DNA from 4 places in the Streptomyces sp. UC4497 genome. Region 1 is predicted to be linked to each of the others. Evidence: riboswitches for the same ligand, from Rfam matches in the RefSeq annotation. Region 1 holds a riboswitch; each other region holds the start of a gene.
What was found. A riboswitch is a leader RNA that binds a small molecule or an ion and turns the genes downstream of it on or off. The one in region 1 is predicted to bind cyclic di-AMP.
Positions count from the first base shown of each region.

Region 2: it holds a riboswitch for cyclic di-AMP, as region 1 does, so the genes downstream of both, ACYSUO_RS09655 (C40 family peptidase) here and ACYSUO_RS28505 (M23 family metallopeptidase) in region 1, are expected to answer to the same signal.
Region 3: it holds a riboswitch for cyclic di-AMP, as region 1 does, so the genes downstream of both, ACYSUO_RS15820 (M23 family metallopeptidase) here and ACYSUO_RS28505 (M23 family metallopeptidase) in region 1, are expected to answer to the same signal.
Region 4: it holds a riboswitch for cyclic di-AMP, as region 1 does, so the genes downstream of both, ACYSUO_RS17945 (C40 family peptidase) here and ACYSUO_RS28505 (M23 family metallopeptidase) in region 1, are expected to answer to the same signal.

Region 1 is NZ_JBTYHB010000024.1:115,275-119,472, reverse strand. It holds gene ACYSUO_RS28515 (HPr family phosphocarrier protein) at 1-118, shown strand, start outside; gene ACYSUO_RS28510 (GntR family transcriptional regulator) at 292-978, opposite strand; gene ACYSUO_RS28505 (M23 family metallopeptidase) at 1,200-2,000, opposite strand; cyclic di-AMP (ydaO/yuaA leader) riboswitch at 2,013-2,176, opposite strand; gene ACYSUO_RS28500 (M16 family metallopeptidase) at 2,417-3,784, opposite strand; gene ACYSUO_RS28495 (M16 family metallopeptidase) at 3,802-4,198, opposite strand, start outside.
Region 2 is NZ_JBTYHB010000005.1:175,329-179,526, forward strand. It holds gene ACYSUO_RS09645 (ATP-dependent Clp protease proteolytic subunit) at 77-712, shown strand; gene ACYSUO_RS09650 (hypothetical protein) at 720-1,028, shown strand; cyclic di-AMP (ydaO/yuaA leader) riboswitch at 1,454-1,583, shown strand; gene ACYSUO_RS09655 (C40 family peptidase) at 1,587-2,060, shown strand; gene ACYSUO_RS09660 (DUF6328 family protein) at 2,109-2,582, shown strand; gene ACYSUO_RS09665 (ATP-binding protein) at 2,566-3,003, opposite strand; gene ACYSUO_RS09670 (helix-turn-helix domain-containing protein) at 3,289-4,140, shown strand; gene ACYSUO_RS09675 (DUF397 domain-containing protein) at 4,191-4,198, shown strand, end outside.
Region 3 is NZ_JBTYHB010000009.1:267,043-271,240, forward strand. It holds gene ACYSUO_RS15805 (alginate lyase family protein) at 1-297, shown strand, start outside; tRNA gene ACYSUO_RS15810 (tRNA-Met) at 383-456, shown strand; gene ACYSUO_RS15815 (PP2C family protein-serine/threonine phosphatase) at 669-1,787, shown strand; cyclic di-AMP (ydaO/yuaA leader) riboswitch at 2,031-2,178, shown strand; gene ACYSUO_RS15820 (M23 family metallopeptidase) at 2,190-3,242, shown strand; gene ACYSUO_RS15825 (aldo/keto reductase) at 3,377-4,198, shown strand, end outside.
Region 4 is NZ_JBTYHB010000011.1:161,557-165,754, reverse strand. It holds gene pcrA (DNA helicase PcrA) at 1-2,026, opposite strand, end outside; cyclic di-AMP (ydaO/yuaA leader) riboswitch at 2,256-2,414, shown strand; gene ACYSUO_RS17945 (C40 family peptidase) at 2,423-3,622, shown strand; gene ACYSUO_RS17940 (hypothetical protein) at 3,692-4,045, opposite strand.

The DNA of each region.
Region 1 (4,198 bases):
CGCGCAAGGCGGCGAGGAGATCGTGCTGGCTTCCGACGCCGAGGGTGCGGACGCCGCGCTCGACCGTCTGGCGAAGCTGGTCGCCGAGGGGCTCGAGGAGCTTCCCGAGACCGTCTGACACAAAGACAAAAAGCAGTACGGCCAAGCCGCGCGTTCCCCTTCGGGGCGCGCGGCTTTTTCGTTCGCTATTGCGGCGTGAATTGGACGGCAGGAAAAAGGCAGCGGGAATTCATCCGCACCCTGTTCAACCCATTCACCGAATAGTGCACTTCTTTGTATACGGCGCCGTTGTTAAACCTGGCGCCCCACCGTGTTGACTGCATGTTGCGAAGTCCTCACATGCTCGCCCGCGCGGGGGACGCGCAGCCTGTGGGCGGCCGTCGCGCGCTCCGCGTGCAGGGTGGCCAGGGCGCGGGCGCGCTCCGCGTCGCCGCGCGCCACGGCGTCGACGATGGCGCCGTGCTCGGCCCAGGACTCGGCCGGCCGGGCCGGGCTCTCCACGGTGTACATCCAGGCGATCTTGTGGCGGAGCTGGGTGAGCAGGGTGATCAGACCGGGGCTGCCGGAGGCCTGTGCGAGCGTCTCGTGGAACCAGCTGCCGAGGGAGCGCAGATCCTCGCTCTGGCCCCGCCGGGAGCGCTCCTGCCCCAGCCTGACCAGGCCACGCAGCACTTTGAGGTGGGCCTCGGTGCGGCGCTGCGCGGCGCGGGCGGCGCCCATGGGTTCGAGCAGCATGCGGATCTCCAGGAGGTCGGCCGCCTCCCGCTCGGTGGGTTCGGCCACGCACGCGCCCGCGTGCCTGCGCGTGACGACGAACCCCTCCGCCTCCAGGGTGCGCAGCGCCTCGCGGACGGGCACGCGCGAGACCCCGTAGCGACGCGCGAGCAGTTCCTCGGTGAGCCTGCCGCCGCGCTCGTAGACGCCGGCGACGATGTCGTCGCGGATCGCTGTGCATACCGACTGCGCGGGAATGCGCATGACTCGACCTCCGCCTCAATGCCCGCGATACGCGGCCGATTGACGCCCGGTCAAGCGCGAATGACACGTGGCCGGAACGTTTACCCGGAGACTCTATTCCACCGGAGTTGAATTTCCGACGAGGGAACTGAATCCAGGGATATTTTTTGGACAGTGCGGACCCGCGCACGCGAAAGCCCCGGCTCGGTGAGCCGGGGCTTTCGTGGAGTGTGCCTGACGGGTCAGACGTTCACACCGTGCTGGCGCAGGTACGCGACGGGGTCGATGTCCGAGCCGTAGTCGGGGCCGGTGCGGGCCTCGAAGTGGAGGTGCGGGCCCGTGACGTTGCCGGTGGCCCCGGAGAGGCCTATCTGCTGGCCGGGGGTGACGTCCTGGCCGACGGAGACGCCGATCGAGGACAGGTGACCGTACTGGGTGTACGTACCGTCCTTCATCTTGATCACGACGTTGTTGCCGTACGAGCCGCCCCAGCCGGCCTCGACGACGGTGCCCATGCCGACCGCGTGCACCGAAGTGCCGCTGGAGGCGTGGAAGTCGATGCCGGTGTGGCTGCCGGAGGACCACAGTCCGCTGCCGGCCTGGTAGGCGGTGGAGACGTACGAGCCGGAGATCGGCGACACGAAGCTGTTCAGGCGCTTGCGCTCGGCCTCGCGGGCGGCGCGCTCCTTGGCCTCGCGCTCCTTCTCGGCCTTCTCGGCGGCCCGCTTCTTGGCCTCCGCCTCGGCCTTGCGCTTGGCCTCCTCGGCCTTCTTCTTGGCCTCGGCCTCGGCCTTCGCCTTGGCGGCGGCCTTCTGCTGCGCGGTGGCCTGCGCGTCGATCTGCTCGGCCAGGGAGTCGCCGATGGCGACGGCCTGCGTGAGGCCATCGTGCGGGGCTGCCGCGGCGTCGGCGGCGAGGGCGGGGGCGGCGAGGCCGCCCACCACGCCCGTCGTGGTGATCGCGGCGACGCCGGCGACCTGAGCGGTGGTACGCGTCAGGCGGCTGGGACGGCGGTGCTTCCCGGTGGCACGGGTGAACGCCATGAAGTGGCTGGTCCTTTCCTTCCTTCTCGCCTACCGGGTTAGCTGACGGGTTCGGAGCAGGAAGGTCTCCTACAGGCCCCCTCCCCTTACGAGAAGAGCGCCCGATTCACCCCAGGGACTTCGGTGGGTCCCCGGCTCCCCTGGCTCGCACCATGGGGACTCGGCGATGACTGTCCGGTGTCGCGGGCGCGACGTACGTCTGGCGGACAGCCGGAGGGAACGCTAAGCGGGCCGTCTTTGGATCGACAAACAGAACCCGGCTTTTGTAGTGCACGCCACAGGGCAGACAGGCAACCACCACATCAATTCGGACATTTGCGCGCGTGTGGTGATTGAAGATGATCGTGACCGACGCCACGAAGCCCCGGCGGCCGATGCCGGCGCCGGGGCTTCGTGGTGTGTCGCGGAAGACGGACTCAGCTCTCGACCACCGTGACTTCGCCGATGCCGAGCGCCTTGACCGGCTCCTCGATCTGCGCGGCGTCACCCACCAGGATCGTCACCAGGCGGTCCGCCGGGAACGCGCTCACGACGGCGGCCGTGGCCTCCACGGTGCCCGTGGCGGCCAGTTGCCGGTACACCTGCGCCTGGAAGTCGTCCGGCAGGTGCTGCTCGACCTGGTCGGCGAGGGTGCTCGCGACGGCCGCCGCGGTCTCGAACTTGAGCGGGGCCACACCCACCAAGTTCTGTACGGCGGTGTCCCGTTCGGCATCCGTGAGCCCCTCGGCCGCCAGCGTGCGCAGGACCTTCCACAGGTCGTCGAGCGCGGGCCCGGTGTTCGGAGTGTCCACCGAGCCGCTGATGGCGAGCATCGCGGCGCCGCTGCCGTCGGGCGCGGAGCGCAGCACCTGGGCGAAGGAGCGCACTCCGTAGGTGTAGCCCTTCTCCTCGCGCAGGACGCGGTCCAGGCGCGACGTGAGGGTGCCGCCCAGGCAGTACGTGCCGAGGACCTGCGCGGCCCACACACGGTCGTGCTTGTCCGGCCCGACCCGGCCCATGAGCAACTGCGTCTGCACGGCGCCCGGGCGGTTCACGATGACCACACGGCCCGTGTCGTCGGCGACGACCGGCGGCACGGGGCGCGGCTCGGCGGTGTCGCCGGTCCAGGCGCCGAGCGTGTCGGCGAGGAGGGCGTCCAGGTCGATGCCCGTCAGATCGCCCACGACGACAGCCGTGGCGGTGGCGGGGCGTACGTGCCGGTCGTAGAAGGCGCGCACGGCCGCCGCGTCGATGGCGGAGACGGTCTCCTCGGTGCCTTGGCGCGGGCGCGACACGCGCGCGTCGGCCGGGAAGAGCTGCTTGGAGAGCTCCTTGGCGGCACGCCGGGCCGGATTCGCGGCCTCGTGCGGGATCTCGTCCAGGCGGTTGCGGACGAGGCGCTCGATCTCGCTGTCGTCGAAGGCGGGGGCCCGCAGGGCGTCGGCCAGGAGGGCGAGGCCCTTGGAGAGGCGGGAGGCCGGCACTTCGAGGGAGGCACGGACGCCGGGGTGGTCGGCGTGCGCGTCCATCGTGGCGCCGCAGCGCTCCAGCTCGGCGGCGAACTCCTCGGCGGAGTGCTTGTCGGTGCCTTCGTTGAAGGCACGCGCCATGATCGTCGCGACGCCGTCGAGCCCCTTCGGTTCGGCGTCCAGCGGCGCGTCCAGGTGCACCTCAACGGCGATGACCTGCTGTCCCGGCCGGTGGCAGCGCAGCACCGTCAGGCCGTTGGGGAGCGCGCCGCGCTCCGGGGCCGGGAACGCCCAGGGCTTGGGCTCGCCCGCCTGCGGCCGCGGGTGGAAGTCCATGTTCGCGAGCTGCTCGGTCACTGGCCCGCCTCCTCGGCGATCTCGGCGTTCTCGGTGTCGGCGGGCGCGGTCGGCTCGTACACGAGGGACGCGCGGTTGTCGGGACGCAGGCGCGCCTTGGCGATCTCCTGGACCTCCTCGGCGGTCACGTCCAGGACACGCCCCACGGCGGTCAGGGCGAGCTGCGGGTCGCCGAACAGGACGGCGTAGCGGCACAGCTCGTCGGCGCGCCCGGAGACCGTGCCCAGGCGGTCCAGCCACTCGCGCTCCAACTGGGCCTGGGCGCGCTCCATTTCCTCGGGGCTCGGGCCCTCCTCGGCGAACCGGGCGAGCTCCTCGTCGACGGCGGCCTCGATGACCGGCACCTCGACGTCTCCGGAGGTCTTCACGTCCAGCCAGCCCAGGGAGGGCGCT
Region 2 (4,198 bases), on a different contig from region 1:
CTCCCCATCGTACGTCATGTACGTCCTGTACATTTTTAAAGAAGCAGGTCCTGAAGCAGCGTCTTGAGGAGGCACCATGACCCGTCCGTCCGGCCGCTATGTCCTGCCCGAGTTCACCGAGCGCACCAGTTCGGGGAGCCGCACCCTCGACCCGTATTCGAAGCTCCTGGAAGAGCGCATCGTCTTCCTCGGGACGCCGATCGACGACATCTCGGCGAACGATGTGATGGCGCAGTTCATGCACCTCGAGTACCAGGCGCCCGACCAGGACATCTCCCTGTACATCAACTCTCCGGGCGGCTCGTTCAGTGCGATGACCGCGCTCTACGACACGATGCGGTACGTCGACTGCGACGTGGCGACGACCTGCCTGGGGCAGTGCTCGTCCGTGGCCGCGGTGCTGCTCGCGGCGGGGACGCCGGGGAAGCGGATGACGCTGCCCGGCGCGCGCGTGGTGATCGACCAGCCCTCGCTGCCCGAGCCGGCCCAGGGGCAGCCGAGCGACCTGGAGATCTACGCGAGCGAACTGGTGCGCATGCGCGACCAGTTGGAGGAGCTGCTCGCCCTGCACAGTGGTCGCTCCAAGGAACAGGTCGGCGCCGACATCGAGCGGGACACCGTGCTGACGGCGCAACAGGCCCTGGAATACGGCCTGGTGGACCACGTCGTGGAGAACCGGACCGCCACACTGCGCTCCCCCGGCGCGAGGTGATCGGCCGATGTTCCCACCCGAACTTCCGCCGCTGCCCGCGATGACCCGCGCCGAGTGCGAGCTCGTGGACCGCTACCTGGAGGTGGTCGACCTCATCGCGCGCATCAACCCGGCCCGCGGCGACGACACCTACAGCGGGCTGCGCGCGGCGCAGGCGCTGGTGAGCCGGGCAGCGGAGCTGCGGGACGCGCTGAACCTGATGCACCAGCGGGGCGAGAGCCGGGTGCACGCGAGCACCCTGGCGCGGGCGCTGCGCGTCCTTGATGGGGAGCGGCGCACCAAGCGGGTCACCCTGCCGACAGAACCGATCAGTTGAAGTCGGGGACCGATCAGTAGAAGTCGAGGCCACTCACCGAGCATCCAGAACCGCTACGGCGCGATCCAAACGGCCCGAACGAGGTACCCCGTACGGCCTAGCATCCGGTCCTTTGATGAGCCCGGCAAAGTTGCGCACGAGCCGTAGGCGGCTGCCGGAATTCGGCGTTCCGTCGCTGGTGCGGGCCTCGTCGGGGCTCGTCGGGCCGGGGCGAAAGCCGCACCGTCCACCTGAATGGGTCAAGGGTGACGAGACTCACTTACCGCCGGTTCACCTCGGTTTTCACCTGTGTCGTGCGTGAAGATCCGTTGCGACGACAAGCCCCCGCCGCCGCGGCGGGGCGGTCCGCACGGACGCCGAGTCCTGCCGCCGTGCGGATGCCAGGTCGACAGGAGTGCATCGGCAGGAGTGGAGGACCCGAGCACGACGGGCCCCCGCCGCGCCTCGTCAGAGGCCGTCGGACGGTCCTTGGGGTGAAGCCGCAGCTTGCGGCCGGGCAACTTCGCCGGCCCGAACCCGACAGGTCATCCTTCACAGGCGGCTGACGAAGGGTTGCGCATGACTGCGCTGAATCGTGTTCCGTCGCTGCTGACCCGGGCGGGTACCGCTTCCGCCCTCTCCATCGCCGTCGCCGGCGCGGGGCTCATGGTCCCCGGCGCCGCTTCCGAGGCATCAGCGGCCACGGCATCCGTCAAGGCACTGCACATTGCCGCGTCCAAGAAGGGTGCACCGTACAAGTGGGGCGCCGCCGGACCGCACCGGTTCGACTGCTCGGGCCTCACGCTCTACTCGTTCAAGCGGGCGGGCAAGAAGCTGCCGCGCACGGCTGCCCAGCAGTACAACAGGACCAAGCACATCTCAAGGTCTCACCGCGCCCGTGGTGACCTGGTGTTCTTCCGCTCCGGCCGAAGCATCTACCACGTGGGCATCTACGCCGGTAAGGGCCGCATCTGGCACTCCCCGAAGACCGGCGCCGTGGTGCGTCTCGAGCGGATCTGGACGAACAGCGTGTCGTACGGCCGGGTGCGGTGATCCGCCGCGCTCGCGCTTGAGCGTCACGCGAGCGGATACTCGTAGGGGATGAACGACCGCAACGAGACGCCGTTGGAACGCGCCGATCGGAACTTCGGAGAACTCCTTCAGGAGCTCCGGGTCATCCAGACCGGCGTGCAGTTCCTGTTCGCGTTCTTGTTGACCCTGGCGTTCACGTCGCGCTTCCCCTCGCTCGACTCGGTGCAACGGGCCACGTACGTAACGACGTTGCTCCTCACGGTCATCGCGGCCGCGCTGTTCACGGCGCCGGCCGCGGTGCACCGGATGCTGTTCAGCATGGGTGCGAAACCGCAGATAGTGCGGGTGTCCTCGCGGCTCGCGGCGTACGGGATGGTGGCGCTCGTGCTCGCGCTGAGCGGGTCCGTGCTGCTCGTGGTCGACGTGACGACCGGCAGGGCCGGTGGGATCGCGGCGGGCGTGGGGACGTTCTTCGTCTGTACGGGCCTGTGGGGACTGCTGCCCTGGCTGTTGCGGCGGGCGGTCCTCAGGCGGGGCGGGTGACCGGAGCCACCCAGGGCAGCGTGATCAGCACCGTCTTGCCGCCCTCGGGGGTCGGTCGCACCGTCAGCGTGCCGCCGCACTCCGCGGTGAGGCAGCGGATGATCACCATGCCCCGGCCGTTGTCCTGCTGGACGGCCGCCGGCAGCCGCTTGGGGTAGCGGGGGTGACTGTCGGTGACGCCGATGCGCAGCTGCTCGTCGCGCTCCAGCTCCATGTCGACGGTGAACGTGGGCGACTGCCCGAGGGTGTGCTGCACCGCGTTCGTCGCGAGTTCGGACACGATCAGGCGGACGGTGTCCGCCGCGTCGGTCCCCGGCGCCATGCCCCACTCCCCGAGCACGGTGGCGACATACCTGCGGGCGGCCGAGACCGAGGCGGGATCGCTCGGCAGCGTGACGGATGCTTCCTGGTGGTCTGCCATGGCGACGTGTCCCTTTCCCGCCGAGGTGGCTCGTCCGGCCTCGCGGATCGCTCGCGCGCGGCCCCCGGCAACTGCTTCGCGCCAGATTGCCACTTGGACGTACCCCTGTGGTGCCGATCCCCCAAGATATGCATATATCTGTCGCTCGATGCGGTGAACTCTGCGACGGTGGACCGTATTTGGGCCGAGGTACGCTCCGTCCTCTACCGTCGGCTCAGACACGCGCCCCGTGCGGGCCGGGAGGGAGTCCGGCCGGGTGGCGCGAGGAGCCCCGAGGAGTCCTCCATGAAATACGGTCCCGCGGTACGCCGCCGCAAACTCGGTGCCGAATTGCGCACGCTGCGCGTCCAGGCCGGCCTCACGAGCGGGGAGGCGGCCAGGCTCGTCGGCTGGCACCAGTCAAAAGTGAGCAGGATCGAAACCGGACGCAGCGGCGTGAAGCCTTCGGACGTGCTGCGGCTGCTCGACGCCTTCGAGGCCCGTGATCCCCGACTGCGCGAACTGGTGGTCGCGTTGGCCGGCGGGGACGAGGCGGGCGGGCACCACTGGTGGCACGCGTACCGCGGTCTGCTGCCGCCCGCGTACCGCGATTTCATCAGCCTGGAGTCCCAGGCGTGCCGCATCAGGACCCTGGAGACGAGCGTCGTACCGGGGCTTCTGCAGACACCCGAGTACGCGCAGGCGGTGACACGTTCGGTCTTGAACGGGGCGCCGGACCAGCACATCAACGCGCTGGTGGAGGTGCGGATCGCGCGCCAGGAAGTGTTGCGCGCCGACCCGCCGCTGCGGCTCACCGCCGTGCTCGACGAGGCGGTGCTGCGCAGGGAGGTGGGCGGGAACGGTGTGCTGCGACGGCAGTTGGTGCATCTGGCCGAGGCGGCATCAATGCCGCATGTCCGGATCCATGTGCTTCCGTTCTCGTCGGGTGGCCATATCGGCTTGACGGGACCTTTCGTTGTGTTCTCTTTTCCGAACACATCTGATCTGGATGTGGTTGTTCTCGACCATTTGACGAGTAGCCTCTACCTCGAGCGGAAAGAAGACCTCAAGGCGTACACCGACGCCTTCGACGCTCTTCTGCTCCATGCCAGGTCACCCGAGGATTCACTGGAATTCATCGCGGAGATTGCCGGGTAAGCGAGGACGCCGACACCTCGTCGTGCGCCGGCACCGCGTGAGGAGGCATCATGGCCAT
Region 3 (4,198 bases), on a different contig from region 1:
ATGGCGGAGACCGCCTGGCACCAGGGCGTCGACCTGTACGGGGAGGTGAAGGACCGGCTCGCCGCCGCGCTCGAACTGCACTCCAAGTACCAGCTGGGCGCCAAGGCCCCGACCTGGCTGTGCGGCGGGAAGGTGCAGCGGGACATGGGGCCCGACACGGAGGTGGGCCTTCAGCACCTGAACGGACGGCTGAAGATGGACCTCCCGCAGACCGAGAAGCTCACCCGCCAGCAGCGGCCTGAGGGGACGGACGACCTGTTCGTGGCCTGGGAGACGCTCACGCACGCCGCCGCGTGAGCCGTGGCGTGAGCCGCCGCGTGGGCCTCGTGGGAAGCGATTCGCGTTCACTCCCCCTGATGGCGTAGAGTTGTGAACACAACGGCGCGGGGTGGAGCAGCTCGGTAGCTCGCTGGGCTCATAACCCAGAGGTCGCAGGTTCAAATCCTGTCCCCGCTACTGAAGACCGAGGCCGGAATCTCATCGAGATTCCGGCCTCGGTTTCTTTGTGCCGCGATGCCGCTGTGGCGCCCCGTGTGGCCCCTGTACCGCCGGTGTTGCGCACGTCACTTTCCCCACCCGTACGGCCCACTCCTGCTCGCCCCGGCGTCCCCGTGCAGGAACTCTTGGTGAGACGCCGGAAGCTGGCAGGGAACGGCAGGAGACGAGTGGTGGGGAAGCGAACAGGAGGTACCGGCGCGAGACGGAAGCGGCACGGCTCCGAGAACGTGAGGGTCCGGCTCTTCCTGCGGCTGCTGCCCCTGCTGCTCGTCATCGGCGGCGCGGTCTACGAGTACGTCACTCCCAGCGGCTTCCCGGGCGCCCCCTTATTCAGTGCGGCACCGCTGGTGGCCGCCCCGTTCTTCTCGCTCGGCGCGACGATGCTGGTCGGCGTCGTGTCGATCGGCGCGATCACCGCCGTGCACCTGCGCTTCACGGAGCACCTCGACTCGGTGTTCGTCACCGAGATCGTCACCGTGGCCACCGTCTGCCTGCTGGCCTGTCTGCTCAACCGGATCGTGCGCCGCAGCTACGAGGAGCTGGCCTCCGCCCGCGAGATCGCCCAGGCCGCGCAGTTGGCCGTACTGCCCAGGCCCCCCGGGCGGCTCGGCGGCTTCGTCATCGCGGCGCGCTACGAGGCGGCGCAGGCCGACGCGTTCATCGGCGGTGATCTGTACGCGGTCCAGGACACCCCGCACGGCATCCGGATCATCGTCGGCGACGTGCGCGGCAAGGGCATGGGCGCGGTCGCCGCGGTCGCCGTCGTCATCGGCGCGTTCCGGGAGGCGGCCGAGCAGGAGGGTTCCCTGGAGGCGGTCGCCCAGCGCCTCGAGCGGGCCCTGGCGCGCGAGGGCACCCGGCGCAGCGGCATCGACGACTTCGAGGGCTTCACCACCGCGGTGCTCGTCGAGATCCCGCACGGCGTCGAGCTCGTCCGCGTCCTCAACCGCGGCCACCCCAGCCCGCTGTTGCTGCTCGGCGACGGCGCCGTGCGCGCGCTCGATCCGTGCCAGGCGGCGCTGCCGCTCGGCATGAGCGAACTCGGCAGCTGGCCCGACCGGGCCGTCGAGGCGGCGTTCCCGTCCGCGGCCACGCTGTTGCTCTACACCGACGGGCTCTCCGAGGCGCGCGACCCGAGCGGCCGCTTCTACGATCCGGCGGCCCGGCTCTCCGGACGCGTCTTCCCGGGGCCGGAGGAACTCCTCGCGGCCCTCGCCGTGGAGGTGCGCGCGCACACCGGCGACGGGACGAAGGACGACATGGCGCTGCTCGCCGTGCGGCGCGGCTGAGTTCCTTGATCGTTGTTACCAGAGGTAGTCGAACGGCGTCGCTCCGCATAACAATTGACGCACCATCAGCTGTGCGGACGTTTGAGAGGTGCGATCAACTCGCCCTATTCCACCCGCTCATGTCCCGATAAGTCCTGGCCAGAGTCGTGAACGATCAGTGGGAAGCGCTTGGAATTACTGTCTGCTGTCTATTAACGTTCGATAACGCAGCGCGGTCGTCCCAGCCGTCACAAGAGATGGCTCCGTGCGCACACGCTCAATCCCGCAAGGGAACCGGGGAACCACCAACTTGGGGTGAATCGGACGCTCTTCCTGTCCAAGGAGGCGTTCGTAGGAGACCTTCCTGCTCCGAACCCGTCAGCTAACCCGGTAGGCGAGAAGGAAGGAAAGGAGAGCGCCCCCGTGGCGTCGAACCGGCCTGCCCCCGACTTCTTCTACGGCCCCGAAGACGACTTCGGCGTCGAGCAGGAGACCTGGGAGGAGTGGAACCCCACCGAGGAGTCCATCGCTCCCGTCCGCGGTAGGCATCGCGTAGCCCGCCGCCGTGGTGGATTCGCTCGCAGCTCCACTGTTCTCGGCGTCGGCGTGGTCGCCGCCGTCGGTGCGGGCGGCATCGCCACCGCACAGGGCGGCAAGCCGCCGGTCCACATCTCCATGCCCGACCTGTCGGCGGTCAAGGACTCGCTGCCCGAGGCCAAGTCGCTGCCGGGCGTGGGCTCGCTGATATCCGACGGCTCGGACTCCGATTCCGACTCCGGCGCCACGGCCTCCCCGCTGAGCGGCGCCGGTGTCACCCAGGCCGAGGCCGCCGACGGGCAGACCGGCGCCGGCGAGGCGCTGCGGGCCCGCATCATGCAGCAGGCCGAGACGCAGCAGGACGCGGCCGACGCCACCGCGAAGCAGGCCGCCGAGGAGGCCGCCGCGAAGCAGGCGGCAGCCGAGGCCGCCGCCAAGCAGGACGCGGCCAAGGCCAAGGCCCTCGCCGAGAAGAAGGAGGCCGAGGCGGAGGCCCGCCGCAAGGCCGAGGAAGAGCGCCTCGCCAAGCTCGCCAAGAGCTTCAAGCTCCCGGTCGCCTCGTACACGCTCTCCGGCACCTTCGGTCAGCCCGGCTCCATGTGGTCCTCCGGCTATCACACGGGCCTGGACTTCGCCGCCTCCACCGGTACCCCGATCCGCGCCATCCACTCCGGCACGGTCACCGAGGCCGGCTGGGCGGGCGCGTACGGCTACCGCACGGTGCTCACCCTCGACGACGGCACCGAGCTGTGGTTCTGCCACCAGTCCTCGCTCAATGTCAGCGCGGGCCAGAAGGTCTCGACGGGTGACGTCATCGGCCGTGTGGGCGCCACGGGCAATGTCACCGGGCCGCACCTCCACCTGGAGGTCCACCCCGACGGGCAGTCCACCGGGGTCGACCCGGCGTCCTGGCTGCGCGGCAAGGGCCTCACCCCCTGAGCAACTGAACTCCGGCGGTCCTGGCGCACACCCCCCGACGTCAGGGCTGCCGGTTTGCCCATTCTTGGGGCTCTTGGGGCGATTTCCGGTGTGATCGAGGAATGCCGTATTCCGTACGGGTGTTGAGTAGGGGCATGACTTCCTCTCGCTCTCTGCGCAAGCTCGGCACCTCCGACCTCGAGGTCTTCCCGCTGTCCCTCGGGGGCAACGTGTTCGGCTGGACCGCCGACGAAGCCACGTCCTTCGAGGTGCTCGACGCGTACGTCGCCGCGGGCGGCAACTTCATCGACACCGCCGATGTGTACTCGGCGTGGGTGGACGGCAACCGGGGCGGTGAGTCGGAGACCGTCATCGGCAAGTGGCTGGCCTCGCGCGGCCGCCGCGACGACGTCGTCATCGCCACCAAGGGCAGCCAGCACCCCGAGTTCCAGGGCCTGTCCGCCGCCAACATCAAGGCCGCGGCCGACGCCTCCCTGAAGCGCCTGGGCACCGACCACATCGACCTGTACTACACGCACTACGACAAGCCCGAGGTGCCGGTCGAGGAGATCATCGGCGCCCTCGACGAGCTGGTGAAGGCGGGCAAGGTGCGGCACATCGCCGCGTCGAACATCTCCGCCGAGCGCCTTCAGGCCTCCCTCGACTTCTCCGACCGCGAGAACCTCGCCCGGTACGTCGCGCTCCAGCCGCACTACAACCTCGTCTCGCGCGACACGTACGAGGGTGAGCTGCAGGACGTCGCCGCCCGCGCGGGCCTCGGGGCCGTGCCGTACTACGCGCTCGCGTCCGGCTTCCTGACCGGCAAGTACCGGCCGGGGCAGCAGGTGGACAGCGCCCGCGCCGCGAAGGCCGGCGCGTACCTGGAGACGGAGCGCGGCCAGAAGGTCCTGACCGCCCTCGACGAGATCGCGCAGGCGCACGACGCCGAGATCGCCACGGTCGCCCTCGCCTGGCTC
Region 4 (4,198 bases), on a different contig from region 1:
GCTCCTTGGCCTGGCCGAGGGAGCGCATGTGCGGGAAGACGCCGTCCTCGAGGCCGGTCAGGAAGACGACCGGGAATTCGAGGCCCTTGGCGGTGTGCAGGGTCATCAGCGTGATGACGCCGCTGCCGTCGTCGTCCTCGTCGGGGATCTGGTCGGAGTCGGCGACGAGCGCGACGCGCTCCAGGAAGTCGGAGAGTCCCCCGCCACCCGTCTCGGTCTCGCCCTCCTCGCCTGCTTCCTGCTCGAACTCCAGGGCCACGGCGGCGAGTTCCTGAAGGTTCTCGATCCGGGTCTCGTCCTGCGGGTCGGTGGAGGCCTGCAACTCGGCGAGATAACCGGTGCGTTCGAGGATGGCCTCCAAGACCGTCGCCGGGCCCGCGCCCGACTCCACGATCGTGCGGAGGTCCTCCATCAGCGTGTTGAACCGCTTCACGGCGTTCGCCGAGCGGGCCGCCATCCCGTACGCCTCGTCGACTCGGCGCAGCGCCTGCGGGAAGGAGATCTTCTCGCGCTGCGAGAGCGCGTCGATCATCGCCTCGGCGCGGTCGCCGATGCCGCGCTTCGGCACGTTGAGGATGCGGCGCAGCGGCACCGAGTCCTCGGGGTTGGAGAGCACGCGCAGATAGGCCAGGACGTCCCTGACCTCCTTGCGCTCGTAGAAGCGGACGCCGCCGACGACCTTGTAGGGCAGGCCGGTACGGATGAAGATCTCTTCGAAGACACGGGACTGCGCGTTCGTCCGGTAGAAGACCGCGACGTCGCCCGCCAGCGCGTCGCCCGCGTCCGTGAGCCGGTCGATCTCGTCGGCGATGAACTGGGCCTCGTCGTGCTCGGTGTCCGCGACGTAGCCGGTGATCTGGGCGCCGGGGCCCTCGTTGGTCCACAGGTTCTTGGGGCGGCGCGACTCGTTGCGCTCGATGACCGCGTTCGCCGCGCTGAGGATCGTCTGCGTGGAGCGGTAGTTCTGCTCCAGCATGATCGTCTTCGCGTTGGGGTAGTCGTCCTCGAAGTCGAGGATGTTGCGGATCGTGGCGCCGCGGAAGGCGTAGATCGACTGGTCCGCGTCACCCACGACGCACAGCTCGCCCGGGTCCGCGTCCTCGCCCTCGGTGGGGCCGACCAGCTCGCGCACCAGCGCGTACTGCGCGTGGTTCGTGTCCTGGTACTCGTCGACGAGGACATGGCGGAAGCGGCGGCGGTAGTGCTCGGCGACGTCCGGGAACGCGCGCAGCATGTTCACCGTCGTCATGATCAGGTCGTCGAAGTCCAGCGCGTTCGCCTCGCGCAGGCGGGCCTGGTACATCGCGTAGGCCTGGGCGAGGGTCTTCTCGAAGCCGTCGGCCGCGGTCGCCGCGAAGTCCTCCTCGTCGATCAGCTCGTTCTTGAGGTTGCTGATCTTGGCGCTGAAGGACTTCGGCGGGAACTTCTTCGGGTCCAGGTCGAGGTCGCGGCAGACGAGCGCCATGAGCCGCTTGCTGTCGGCGGCGTCGTAGATCGAGAAGGAGGACGTGAAGCCCAGCTTCTTGCTCTCCCGGCGCAGTATGCGGACGCAGGCGCTGTGGAAGGTCGAGACCCACATCGCGTTCGCGCGCGGGCCCACCAGGTCCTCGACGCGCTCCTTCATCTCGCCCGCGGCCTTGTTCGTGAACGTGATCGCGAGGATCTGGCCGGGGTGCACTCCGCGCTCGGCGAGCAGGTACGCGATGCGGTGCGTGAGGACGCGGGTCTTGCCGGATCCGGCGCCCGCGACGATGAGCAGCGGGGTCCCGCCGTGCACGACGGCCGCCTGCTGGTTCTCGTTCAGCCCCTCCAGGAGGGTGGCCGCGCTCAGGACGGGGCGCGGGGCGCCGTCCCGGTAGTGCGTGTCCCTGTCTTCGGGCGCGCCGAGCTGCCCGCCGAACAGGTCGTCCGGCATCGGCTCCGGGGCCCCGTCGTCGTACTCGGGGTCCGGGGGCGGGGGCGGGGGCTCCTCCGCACCGTTCTTCTGGAGGCCGGTCAGGAAGCTGTCGTCAAAGAGGCTGCTCATCGCTCTACGAGTCTAGGCCGCCCCACTGACAACCCGTGGCTGCCTTCAAAACTCCGAGGAACTCCCAGGAACTCCACCGAGCCCCAGGGCCCGCCGTGGGGCAGATCACGAAAATGTATCGGGCATATCGAACATCAACCTTCACAGCAGCCACACGAGTTGGCTACGGTGCAGCCGGGCAGCCCGTCCCCCCGCCCGCGGATGTCGCGGCGAACGGGCAGCCCCCGCTGAGTTCCGTACGCCGTGAGGCAGGGAACCGGGGACCCAACCGACCTTGGGGTGAATCGGCCGACGGCCCAGCAGGACAGGGCAGCCGACCGTAGGGCAGCCTTCCGCGTACGACGCCCGAACCCGACAGCTAACCCGGTAGGCGGAGGACGGAAGGAGTCGCCTGCCTTGGCGTCGCACCGCAAGCCCCGCAGCCGTTCCCGGATGACCGGCGGCCTTCGCACGACCCCCGCGGTCGGCATCACCACCGCCGCCCTCACCTCCGTGGCCCTGCTCTCGCAGACGGCACAGGCCGCACCCGAGCAGCCGTCGTCCAAGCCGCGCCTCGAAGAGGTCCAGCAGAAGGTCGACACCCTGTACCGGCAGGCCGAGGTCGCCACCCAGAAGTACAACGGGGCGAAGGAGCGGACCGACTCCAAGAAGCAGCAGGTCGACAAGCTCCTCGACGAGGTCGCCCAGCGCACCGACGAGATGAACACGGCCCGCCAGAAGCTCGGCAGGTACGCCGCCGAGCAGTACCGCTCGGGCGCGATCAGCGACACCGCGACCATGTTCCTCGCGGACGACCCGGAGGACTACTTCTCGCAGCGCCAGCTGATGAACCGGCTCACGGACGAGCAGAAGAAGTCGGTCGACGACTACCAGGCGCAGGCGCGCGAGACCGCGAAGAAGCGCACCGAGGCGCAGTCGAGCCTCCAGGACCTCAGCGAGTCGCAGACCGAGCTGAGGTCGACGAAGGAGACCGTCCAGACGAAGCTCTCCGACGCGCGCAAGCTGCTGGCCGAGCTGACCGCCAAGGAGAAGGCGCGGCTCGCGGCGATCCAGAAGGCCAAGGAGGAGGCGGCCCGCAAGAAGGCCGCCGAGCTGGCCGCCCAGCAGAAGGCCGCGGAGGCGAAGCGGAAGGCGGCCGAGGAGGCCGCGCAGAAGGAGCAGGAGTCGTCCGGCTCCACGGGCTCGGGCTCCTCGGGCTCCTCCGGCTCCGGTTCCTCCTCCTCGGACGCCTCGTACGCCACGAAGGCCGCGCAGGCGCTCGCGTTCGCCAAGGCGCAGGAGGGCAAGCCGTACGTGTGGGGCGCCACGGGCCCGGACTCGTACGACTGCTCGGGCCTGACGCAGGCCGCGTGGAAGTCCGCGGGGATCTCGCTGCCGCGGACGACCTGGGACCAGGTCGAGGTCGGCAAGACGGTGCCGCTCTCCGACATCCAACCCGGTGACCTGGTGTTCTTCTACGACGACATCAGCCACGTGGGCCTCTACATGGGCGACGGCATGATGGTCCACGCGCCGAAGCCGGGCGCGGTCGTGCGCGAGGAGTCGATCTACTACGACGGCACGTCGTCGATCCACAGCGTGGTGCGGCCGGCCTGACCCCACGCAGAAGGGCCCGGCAGGTGTCGTACCTGCCGGGCCCTTCTGTACGTCCTGGGACGCGGTCGCTCAGGTCCAGAGCACCGCGATGAAGATGTTGACGACGGTGAGCGCGCCGACCGTGATGAAGAGGCCCTTCTCCGCCTTCTCCTCGTCCCGCTTCACGTAGACGATGCCGAGGATCACGATCAGGAGCGCGAGCTTCACGCCGATCTTGATGTTGTTCACGGTGCTGCCGTCGGCCTGGTTGAGGCCGACAAGGGCGACGCCGGTCACCAGCATGGTCAGGGCGCCGTGCAGCATCGCCTTGTTGAAGCGGGCCGCGCCCTCCTTCATCGCCGACATCTGCGTGAGGAAGCCGCCGAGCAGCGAGGCGATGCCGATGATGTGCAGGCCGACGAAGAGGTGGATGAGTACGTCCATGGTTCGGAGCCTAACCGGACGCCCATGGCCCACTACGGGCACCCCTTTGCCACTCTGTTATCACTCTCCGCCACCATCCGTAACAAACAGACCAGTTGCGAACAATCCGGCACCAACCCGTTACGCAGAGGTTTAGCGTCCTTCCTCAGGTGA